Regions from separate parts of the Salinicola sp. RZ23 genome, predicted to be linked through region 1. Evidence: predicted binding sites of a transcription regulator. Region 1 holds the regulator's gene; the other holds the start of a gene.

Region 1 (5,588 bases):
CCGCCCAGGGCATCGGCCAGATGCAGGCGCATGCCCTCGATGGCGTGCAGCAGGCTGTGGCGGTCATTGGGCTTGAGCGTCAGCGCTCGGGTCAGGTCGCCCTCGGCAATGCCCAGCACCGCGTTGCGCGCGTGGCGCGGGTCGCCGCCCAGGTCGCTCAGCACGCTGCGGATGATCCACGCCATCACCAGGGTGATGCAGAGCCCGATCGTGCCCGCGATCAGCCCCATCTTGAGCACGCCCATCCAGAACGCATGCTGGATGTCGCTGACATAGACGTTGGCGGCCAGATACCAGTCCCAGGCGGGGACATGGCGCACATAGTTGATGCGCGAGACGTCGTCGCCGTCGGCGTTGGTCGAGGTGTACTCCAGGGTGCCGTCGTCGGGCGAGTCGGCCAGCGCCTTCAGTTCGCGATAGAAGTAGACGCCGTTGTCGTCACGGAAGTTGCTCATGTCGGTGCCGATCGCCCGCTTGGGGTGATAGACCAGGTGAATCTTGCCGTCGAAGGCGTAGACATAGCTGCCATCGAGATCGAGCGCCGACAGGTCGCGTCGCGCCAGATCCTGCGCCGTCTCGATGCTGAACTCGCCCTGGGCGGCGCGATCGGCGTAGCGCTGCACCAGCGTCTGGGCGCTGGCGACGAAGCTCTTGAGGCCCTTGACGCGCTCGGCCATCAAGGTGTCGCGCTTTTCCAGGGCCATCCAGCCCACCAGCACCAGCATGCCGAACCACATCAGTCCCACCGTGATCCAGAGTTTTTGCCGCATCGTCATCGCGAAAACCGTCCTTATCCGAGGTATCTGCCGATTCATCTAGAGGAATGGATTATTAGTCCGCCCCCTTTATCGGCAGTTTCTACTTAAGATTGAGATAACGATTCGCACTGTTGCGATGTGGAACTCGGAAGCCGGCCGGAGGGTGGCACGCCGGCGCGGTAAAACGCGATCAGCCATTCTGGCGATAGGATCGGGAGGGAGTGCTGGCAGGTGGGAGTGCTGGCCGGCATGCGAGCAGCGATCGCCGTGGGCCGGCATGGCCGTGACGGCGTCGCTCAGGGGGAGGGCGTCGAGCCTGAGTCGGCCTCGATCAGCCGCGTGGCGGGGAAGGCGCAGCGGAAGCGGGCGCCCATGCCGGGCCGGCTGACGATCTCGAGCTGAGCGTCGTGACGCAGCAGCACGTGCTTGACGATGGCCAGTCCCAGGCCGGTCCCGCCGGTGGCGGCGCTGCGCCCCTTGTCGACGCGGTAGAAGCGCTCGGTCAGGCGTGGGATGTGTACCGGATCGAAGCCCTCGCCATCATCTTCCACCTCGATTGCGGCGCCGTCGTGCCAAGGCTTCCAGCGCAGCGTGATGCGGCTGCCCTCGGGGGTGTAGCGCACGGCATTGAAGACCAGATTGGAGACCGCGCTGCGGATCTCCTTGGTGTTGCCGACCAGATGGCGCGTTTCGTCGACCTGCAGCGCGATCTGCTGGCGCCCCGCGCTGAGCCCGCGGGCGTCGTCGACGACGCTCTCGAGCAGGACGCGGACATCGAGGAGGTCGCGGTCGTTGTCGGGGCTGTCGATCTCGAGCCGTGACAGCAGCAGCAGATCCTCGACCAGGTTCTGCATGCGTGTGGTCTGCGCCTGCATCTGCGAGAAGCCTCGCTGCCAGCGCGTCGGCAGCTGTTCGGCATGGTCGGAGTAGGTCTCCAGATAGCCGGCCAGCACGGTCAGCGGTGTGCGCAGCTCGTGGGAGACGTTGGCGACGAAGTCGCGGCGCATCATCTCCAGCTGATGCAGCCGGGTCACGTCGCGCACCATCAGCAGGCGTTCATCATCGCCGAACAGGGTGATATGGAACTGCAGCGTATGGGCGGCGTCGATCGGCGAGGGGATCATCAGCGGCTCGCGGTAGTCGCGGGCCTCGAAGTAGTCGACGAAGCGCGGATCGCGCAGCAGGTTGGTGATCGGCTGGCCGCGGTCATGGTCGGGCTGCAGGCCGAGCATGTCGGAGGCGGCGCTGTTCCACCACTCCAGGTCGCCGCGCGGATCGAGCATCACCACGCTGTCGCGCATCGCCTCGCAGGAGTCCTGGATGCGCCGCAGGATATCGCGCAGCCGGCGCTGCATCTGGCTCTGTGCCTTCTGGTAGGTGTAGAGACGGTCGAACAGATCGCCCCACACTCCGGTGCCGGGTGGTGGCGCCTCGCGCGGATGGCGCAGCAGCCACACATAGAGCAGGCGCACATGGCGCAGATGCAGGAAGACATAGAGCCCTAGCCCCGCGGCCAGCCCCCAGCCGAGGCCGGCGAACAGCGCGTCGAACAGTTCGCCCAGCAGCGTGCCCATCGCGCCGAGCCCGAACAGCATGTAGCCAAGGCGCCACAGTTCGTTGATCCAGTAGCGCACGCTGCGACTTACTCCCTGATCGAAAAGCGGTAACCGGTGCCGCGAACCGTCTGGATCAGATGCTGATGCGTCTCACCCAGCGACTTGCGCAGCCGGCGGATATGCACGTCGACGGTGCGCTCCTCGACGTAGACGTTGCCACCCCAGACCTGATCGAGCAACTGGCTGCGGGTGTAGGCGCGCTCCTGATGGGTCATGAAGAACTGCAGCAGGCGGTACTCGGTGGGGCCGATCTCGAGCGCGCTGCCGTGGGAGGTGACGCGATGGCTGGCGGGGTCGAGCTTGAGCCCCTCGACCTCGACCGCCTCCTCGATGCCCGGCGGTGTGGCCCGGCGCAGCACCGCCTTGAGCCGGGCCACCAGCTCGCGCGGCGAGAACGGCTTGGTGATGTAGTCGTCGGCGCCCGCCTCGAGCCCCTGCACCTTGTTGTCCTCCTCGCCCTTGGCGGTGAGCAGGATGATCGGCATCTCGGCGGTGGCCTCCTCGCGCTTGAGTCGGCGCGCCAGCTCGATCCCGCTGGTGCCTGGCATCATCCAGTCGAGCAGCATCAGGTCCGGCTTGTGATCCAGCGCCATGGCGTGGGCGCTCTGGGCGTTGTCCGCCTCCAGCACACGATAGTCGGCCATCTCCAGTGCCACCGCGATCATTTCGCGGATGGAGGGCTCGTCGTCAACGATGAGTACGGTCTTGGAGCTCATGACAGGCCTCGAGTGAGCCGCCGGTGGATGTGCGCGTACAGCGGACAACCTTCCGGCCGTGACAGAACGGTGACGATTACAGCGTGGAAATATGACAAATACATGACATCGGTGTCATCCCGGCACGAGCCAGCGTCGAGATCATCGCTCCGCGCGGCGGTCAGCGGCCGATGCCCTCAGCGGCTCATAGCACCGGCCACAGGCTCAGCACCACGCCGGCGAACAGCAGAAGCCCCGACCAGAAGTTGTTGAGGAAGGCCTGGAAGCAGGGGCCGCGCTCGCGCTCACGGATCAGCCACTGCTGATAGAGGAAGGTCGCCGCCATCGCCGCCAGCCCCAGCCAGAAGAACCCGCCCAACGTCAGCCGTGCCCCGATCCAGGCCAGCAGCGCCAGCGTGGCCAGCTGCAGCAGACCGATGATCAGCTTGTCGGCGCGGCCGAACAGGCGCGCGGTGGACTTCACGCCGATCTTGATGTCGTCGTCGCGGTCGACCATGGCGTACTGGGTGTCGTAGGCCACGGTCCAGGCCAGATTGGCCAGCAGCAGCAGCCACGCCTCCATCGGCACGCTGCGGCTCACCGCCATGAACGCCATCGGGATGCTCCACGAGAACGCCAGCCCCAGTACCACCTGGGGCAGATGGGTGTAGCGCTTCATGAAGGGGTAGAGCGCGGCCAGCGCCACGCCGACGAAGGAGAGCAGGACCGTGGGCAGATTGGTGAAGCAGACCAGTACGAAAGCGGCCGCCACCAGCACCGCGAACAGGATCTTGGCTTCGCGCTCGCGAATGCGACCAGTGGCCAGCGGGCGCTCGCGGGTGCGCTTGACGTGGCCGTCGATCTTGCGATCGGCGTAGTCGTTGACCACGCAGCCGGCGGCGCGCATCACATAGACGCCGAGCACGAAGATGATCAGGTTGGCGCGATCCGGCAGGCCGCCGGCGGCGAGCCACAGCGCCCACAGCGTGGGCCACATCAGCAGCCAGGTGCCGATCGGCTTGTCGAGCCGGGTCAGACGCAGGAAATCGGGTAGGCGAGCCAGGCCCCGGGGGCGTGGCGCGGGGTCGGCGACGGTGACGGAATCGGGGCCGGCGGCTGACATCGAATTCTCCAGAACGGCGAGCGGGACGCGACTGGCTGGACCTTACACCACAACCCCGCCGGCAGCGAGGTGCGGCAGTGGGCGCAGCGATGGACGTGGCGATGAGGGCACGATAGGGGACGGGCCGTCGCGATAGGGATTGCTTTTGTCTCCCCGACGTGCTCAGACTCGAGGTGGGCGCGGTCAGCGTAGGTCGGCGTCGCCCCGGGGGTGTCGACGACGCTGGCGGCAGTGGGATCGCGAGACTGGGTGGCTCGATCCTGGGAGTAGAACAATGACAAACCACGCTAAACCCTCCGCCGGCATCCACTACCAGCAGCAGGATGCCAGCTACTTCGACAAGCGCGGCCTGCGCCGCCACGCCGGCCCCTGGTCGCTCTGGGCGCTGGGCGTGGGGGCGGTGATCTCGGGCCACTACTCGGGCTGGAACCTGGGGCTCGCCTCGGGCGGCTGGGGCGGCATGGCGATCGCCACCGCGATCATCGCGGTGATGTATCTGGGCCTGACCTTCTGTATCGCCGAGATGTCGCCGGCCCTGCCGCACACCGGCGCCGCCTACTCCTTCGCGCGCTCCTCCATGGGGCCCTGGGGCGGTTTCGTCACCGGGCTTTGCGAGAACGTCGAGTACGTGCTCACGCCGGCGGTGATCGTGTTCTTCATCGGCGCCTATCTGGGCAGCATCTTCGAGACGCCAGCGGCGTTCCAGCCGGTGTGGTGGCTGCTGGGCTATCTGCTGTTCGTCGGCCTCAACATCGTCGGCGTCGAGCTCTCGTTCCGGGTGACGCTGGCGGTGACCCTGCTGGCGCTGGCGGTCCTGGTGGTGTTCTGGTTCAGCGCCTTCACCCATCTCGATTTCTCGACCTGGGCGCTGAACATCGCACCCGGCGGCGGTGAGCTCGCAGGCGGTTACGGGCCGCTGCTGCCGATGGGCATCGGCGGGGCGCTGGCGGCAATGCCCTTTGCGGTGTGGCTGTTCCTGGCCATCGAGCAGCTGCCGCTGGCCGCCGAGGAGTCGGTCGACCCGCGGCGTGACATGCCGCGCGGCATCCTGCTCGGCATCACTACCCTGATCATCTCTGCCACGCTGATCCTGGTGCTCAACCCGTCGGTGGTGGGCGTCGGCGCCTATGCCCTGAGCCAGTCCGGCGAGCCGCTGCTGGACGGTTTCCAGGCCATTTTCGGTGCCGGCACGGCCAAGTTCCTCGCGCTGCTGGCGCTGGTCGGATTGATCGCCAGTTTCCATACCATCATCTTCGCCCAGGGCCGCCAGATCTACTCGCTCTCCCGTGCCGGCTACTTCCCCACCTTCCTCTCGGTGACCCACGGCACGCGCAAGACGCCGCACGTGGCGATGATCGGCGGCGCGCTGGTGGGCCTGACGATCATGCTGATCTGC
Region 2 (5,588 bases), on a different contig from region 1:
CAGGTGCTTTCGAGGGCTGCGATGCGGTGCTGTTCACCGCCGGTTCCGGAGCCGCCACCGGCCTCGACCGCACCCTGATGATCGACCTCAATGGCGCCATGCGCGCCGTGGATCAGGCACGGGAGGCCGGCATCCAGCGCTTCGTGATGGTCTCCACACTGCACGTCGACCCACTGGCGGGACCGGAGAAGCTGCAACCTTACCTGGTCGCCAAGCGCGCCGCCGACGCCTACCTGATGGCCAGCGAGCTCGACTGGACGGTGCTGCGTCCGGGGCGCCTCACCGATACCGCGGGCAGCGGCCGCGTCACCCTGTCGCAGGACGCTTCGACCAGCGGCGAGGTGTCGCGGGACAACGTCGCCAGCTTTGCCCTGGCGGTGCTCAACCACCGCGCCCCGGCCCGCGAGTATGTGCTGCTGGATGGCGCCACCCCGATCGCCGAGGCGGTGAACGCGGGTTGAGACGACGGACCCACAGTTGCACCGCGCCGGCCGGGTGACAGTCCGGCCGGCGCGGCGGGTTGGCGTGAAAACGCCGGAATCCGTATAGTGTCGCTCTCGCCCAACGACCGATTCGATACGATGCTGCAGAACAACGCTCTTCTGGCCCAGCTGAAGCAAGACATCCGCGCCAATACCCCGCGTGCCCAGGGCACCATCAAAGCCACCGACAAGGGCTTCGGTTTCCTCGAGACCGAGGACGGTACCTCTTACTTCATTCCCCCGCCCGCCATGAAGCAGGTTCTGCACGGCGATCGTATCGAGGCCGCGATCAAGGAGGATGGCGACAAGAAGCAGGCCGAGCCTGAAAAGCTTCTGGAAGCCTCCCTCGATCGCTTCATTGCCCGCGTGCAGCTGCGCGAGGGTCGTCTCGCGGTGATCCCCGATCATCCTTCGATCAACCAGCCGCTCAAGGCGCGTATCAAGCGCTCCCTCGACGAGGCGAGCATCGCCGACGGCGACTGGGTCGTGGCACGTCTGGTGCGCCATCCGCTGCGCCCCGACGACCGCGGCTTCTTCACCCAGATCGACGAGCTGGTGGTCAAGCGTGACGACCCCGCCGTGCCGTGGCGAGTGACCCTGGCGCGCCATGCGCTGGAGCAGGAGTGCCCGCCGGCCGCCGAGGCCTGGCCGCTGCAGGAAGAGGGGCTGACCCGCGAGGATCTCACCGCCGAACCGTTCTTCACCATCGACGGCGAGAAGACCCGCGACATGGACGACGCCCTGCGCGTCGAGACCAGCGACGACGGCTGGACCCTGACGGTGGCGATCGCCGATCCCACCGCCTATGTCGACGAGTCCCACCCGGCGGACCAGGAGGCGCGCACCCGCGCCTTCACCGTCTACCTGCCGGGCCAGAACGTGACCATGCTGCCGGAGGCGCTGGCCGACGACCTGTGCTCGCTGAAGCCGGAGGTCGAGCGCCCGGTGCTCGCCTGCCGTCTGCAGGTAGGCCGCGACGGCACCCTCGGCGAGTACCGCTTCTTCGCCGCGACCATCTGCTCCCAGGCGCGGCTGGTCTACGATGACGTCTCCGACTGGCTCGAAGGGGTGAACGACGCCGCAGCACCGGCGGCGGCGATCGCCCCCCAGCTCGAGGCGCTCAGGGACCTGGCCCAGGCCCGCGCGGCCTGGCGCGAGCAGCATACCCTGGTATTCAAGGATCGCCCCGACTACGTCTTCGATCTCGACGACGCCGGCAACGTGCTCGATATCCGTACCGAGACCCGCCGTACCGGCCAGCGCATGATCGAAGAGGCGATGATCGTCGCCAACGCCTGCTGCGCCGACCTGTTGTCGCGGGAAGTGGGTCACGGGATCTTCAACGTCCACCACGCCTTCGAGCCGGAGAAGCTCGACCCGGCGCTGGAGTTCCTGGCCGCCCAGGGGATCGAGGTGGAGCGCGAACAGCTCAGCGAGCTGCCGCGCTACCGCGAGCTGCGCCGGGCGCTGGATGACCGTGAGGACGCTTGGCTCGACGCTCGCCTGCGCCGTTTCCAGGGCTACACCAACATGTCCGCCCGCCCAGGCCCCCACTTCGGGCTGGGTCTGCCGGCCTATGCCACCTGGACCTCGCCGATCCGCAAGTACGGCGATATGGTCAACCATCGCCTGATCAAGGGGGTGCTCAAGGGTGAAGCGGCACCGGCCGAGGCCAGCCAGCGACTGACCGAGCAACTGACCGAACGTCGGCGACTGAACCGAATGGCCGAACGTGACGTCAAAGACTGGCTCTATGTGCGCTATCTGGGTCAATCCCTCGATCAAGGCACGGTGTACGACGCCGATATCATCGATATCCGTCGTGGCGGCATGCGCGTGCGACTGAGTGCCAACGGCGCCACCGCCTTCATCCCCGCGCCGATGCTGCACAGCGACCGCAATCAGGTGGCGATCGACGACAAGGAAGGCCGTATCCAGATCGCCGGCGAACCTTGTTATCAGCTGGGCGGCACGCTGCGCGTCAAGCTCGTCGAGGCGCGCGAAGCGACCCGCTCGCTGGTGGCGACACCCGCCGAGTGACATGAAACGAGCCGCCTGCGCCACGGACGGCGCAAGCAGGCTACCACCATGGTGTGAACACCCTGTGACAGCGACACGATATACTGCTGTCTAGGAAAGACCTTCAACGTCCGGCGTGAGCGATCCGCCGGCACTCCGTCATCCGGTCTTTTCTGGCGTCATCGCCATTCTCGGAATGCGCCGTATCGACAGGGATCGTTTTTTAGAGGAGCGGCTCGTTGCATATTGCCGACGTCACGATGTTCTATGCCCCCGCCAGCGGCGGGGTTCGTACCTACCTCGACGCCAAGCACCGGCGTCTGGCCAAACTCCCCGGGGTCACCTGCAGCCTGCTGATCCCCGGTGCCGAGCTGGTCTCCCATGACGGTGTGCACGAGGTGCCCTCGCCGCCGCTGCCGTTCAGTCAGGGCTATCGCTTTCCGCTGCGCCGTCGCGGCTGGGAACGTGAGCTGCTGCGCGTCAAGCCGGACATCATCGAAGCGGGCGACCCCTACGTCACCGGCTGGGCCGCGCTCGACGCCGGACGCAAGCTCGACGTGCCGGTGGTCGGTTTCTATCACTCGGACCTGCCGCGCCTGATCAGCAATCGCCTCGGTAGCGGCACCGACCGGCTGGTCGAGCGCTACGTCTACCGGCTCTACCGACGTTTCGACCAGGTGCTGGCGCCCAGCCGGGTGATGGCCGAGCGCCTGACCCGACTGGGTATCGAGCATGTCGCGGTACAGCCGCTGGGGGTGGACCTCGAGAGCTTCCACCCACGGTTCCGCGATCCGGCCCTGCGTACCAAGCTCGGCCTCGACGACGATACCAAGCTTCTGATCTTCGTCGGCCGCGGCTCGCGCGAGAAGAACCTGCATCACCTGCTGGAGATGGCCCGTCAGCTGGGCAAGGGCTACCACCTGCTACTGGTCGGCCCCAGCATGCCCAGTCAGACGCCTGACAACGTCAGCGTGATCGACCGCTACACCCCGACCGAGGAAGTCGCCGGCTGGCTCGCCTCGAGCGATGCCCTGGTCCACGCCGGCACCCAGGAGACCTTCGGTCTGGTCGCCCTCGAGGCGATGGCCAGCGGGATCCCGGTGATCGCCGCCCGGGCCGGTGCGCTGGCCGAGAACGTGCCGCTGGGCTGTGGCCTGCTCAGCGAGCCGCACTCCCCCGCCGACATGGCACGCGCGGTGCGCGAGCTGTTCACCCAGCACGATGCCGAGCAGGCTGGGCGCCGGGCGCGCCGCTACGTCGAGCGCCACCACGACTGGGATATCGTCATCGACGGCCTCCTCACGCACTACCGCCGCCTCACCAGCGCCACCGCCAGCGCTGGCGCGGCGCAGCATGGATCGCAACATGGCTGAACGGCATTTCTCGCTGGTACTGCACGACATCGCCCCGGAAACCTGGCCCGACTATCAAGGTTTCGTCGCGGCGATCGACCGTCTGAGCGAGCGGTTCGGCCCGATTCCGATCACCTGGCTGGTGGTGCCCGACTTCCACGGTCGCGGCGAGTGTCGCCACAGCGACAGCCTGCGCCGGGTTCTGGATCAACGCCTGGCCCACGGCGACGAGCTGGTGCTGCACGGCTACTTCCACCGTGACGATGCGCCTCGACCGCGCACCCTGCACGACTTCTACATGCGCCGCATCTACACCTGGGAGGGTGAGTTCTACACCCTCGATCAGGCTACCGCCGGCGCCCTGCTCGACGACGGCATGGCCCAGTTCGATGCCTGCGGCTGGCCCCATGGCGGCTTCGTCGCCCCGGCCTGGCTGATGAGTCAGGGTACCCGCGCCGCGCTGGGCCAGCGCCCCTTCACCTACACCAGTGATCCGCAGCAGCTCTACCGCCTGCCCGGTTTCGAGCCGCTCAGCGCACCGAGCATCGTGTGGAGCGCGCGTAGCGCCTGGCGGCGCGGCATGTCGCGCGTGGTCAGCGCGATCCAGCAGCGGCGCTTCCAGCAGGCCCCGCTCTTGCGCCTGGCCCTGCATCCGGTCGACATGCGCTATCGCTCCTCCTACGACTACTGGTACCGGTTGGTGGAGCAGCTCCTGGGCGAGGGACGTCAAGCGGTGACCAAGCAGCACTGGCTGGACCACCACGCCCCCGATCTCGCCACGCGCAAGGATCGTTCGGCGGCATGAAGCGTATCATCTGGTGCCTGGTGCTGGGCCTGGTGGCGGCACTGGCGATTCCACTGCTGATCGGCGGCCGCGGTATCGTCACCGAACTGCGCAGCTTCCCCACCTCGCTGCTGCTGATGATGCTGGGCATGATCTTCGTGTGCTGGAATCTCAACGCCCTGCGCCTGCGCCTGCTACTGGCCGGGCGCGCCGGCAAGCTGTCGCAGGTGCGCGCCTTCTCGATTGTGATGGCCACCGAATTCGCCATCTGCGCCACCCCCGGTGGCACCGGTGGACCGTTGACCCTGCTCGGCCTGCTTGCCCGGCGCGGCGTACGCCCGGCGCAGTCCTCGGCGATCTTCGCCGTCGATCAGCTCACCGACCTGCTGTTCTTCCTCTCCGGGCTGGTCGGCGTCGCCGCCTATGTGCTGATTGAAGCGGTCGATCTCCAGCTGGGCTGGCTGGTGGGCCTGCCCACCACCCTGCTGGTCAGCGCGCTGGTGATCCTGTGGCTGACCCTGAGCCACTACAACCGGGTGATGCAGGTGACCGGGCGCTGGCTCGAGAAGCTCAACGTCAAGCGGCGTTCTCGCTTCGGCCTGGCACGCCGCCTGCTGCACTTCCGCAACTCGCTGGTCGAAACCCTGCGCCTGCCGCGCTGGCTGCTGTTCGCCATCTTCCTGCTCTGCTGCGCTCACTGGCTGGTGCGCTACAGCGTGCTGTTCCTGGTGGTCCAGGGACTGGGGCAGCATATCGACTGGGCCTGGACCTTCCTGGTACAGATGGTGTCGATGGCCGCCGGTCAGTTGAGCTTCCTGCCCGGTGGCGCCGGCGGTGCCGAACTCACCTCCTCGGCGCTGCTGACCCCGCTGATCGGCGCCCAGGCGGCAGCCGCCTCGGTACTGATCTGGCGCTTCGTCACCTACTACTTCTATCTGCTGGCAGGCTTCC

What was found. Region 1 encodes PhoB, which activates phosphate uptake and scavenging genes when phosphate is short. Its sites were predicted from a motif close to TGTCATANNNNTGTCANA; they were not measured.
Region 2: DOM67_RS04225 (glycosyltransferase family 1 protein) is a predicted target of PhoB. The motif match lies at 2,586-2,603, and genes of this name have one in related genera.

The regions. Positions count from the first base shown of each region.
Region 1 covers NZ_PZJK01000001.1:253,906-259,493, forward strand. Annotated here, with positions in the region: gene DOM67_RS01080 (methyl-accepting chemotaxis protein) at 1-776, opposite strand, end outside; gene phoR (phosphate regulon sensor histidine kinase PhoR) at 1,055-2,392, opposite strand; gene phoB (phosphate regulon transcriptional regulator PhoB) at 2,401-3,090, opposite strand; gene ubiA (4-hydroxybenzoate octaprenyltransferase) at 3,275-4,192, opposite strand; gene DOM67_RS01100 (amino acid permease) at 4,467-5,588, shown strand, end outside.
Region 2 covers NZ_PZJK01000005.1:86,244-91,831, reverse strand. Annotated here, with positions in the region: gene DOM67_RS04235 (NAD(P)-binding oxidoreductase) at 1-461, shown strand, start outside; gene DOM67_RS04230 (exoribonuclease II) at 582-2,522, shown strand; gene DOM67_RS04225 (glycosyltransferase family 1 protein) at 2,741-3,874, shown strand; gene DOM67_RS04220 (polysaccharide deacetylase family protein) at 3,867-4,658, shown strand; gene DOM67_RS04215 (lysylphosphatidylglycerol synthase transmembrane domain-containing protein) at 4,655-5,588, shown strand, end outside.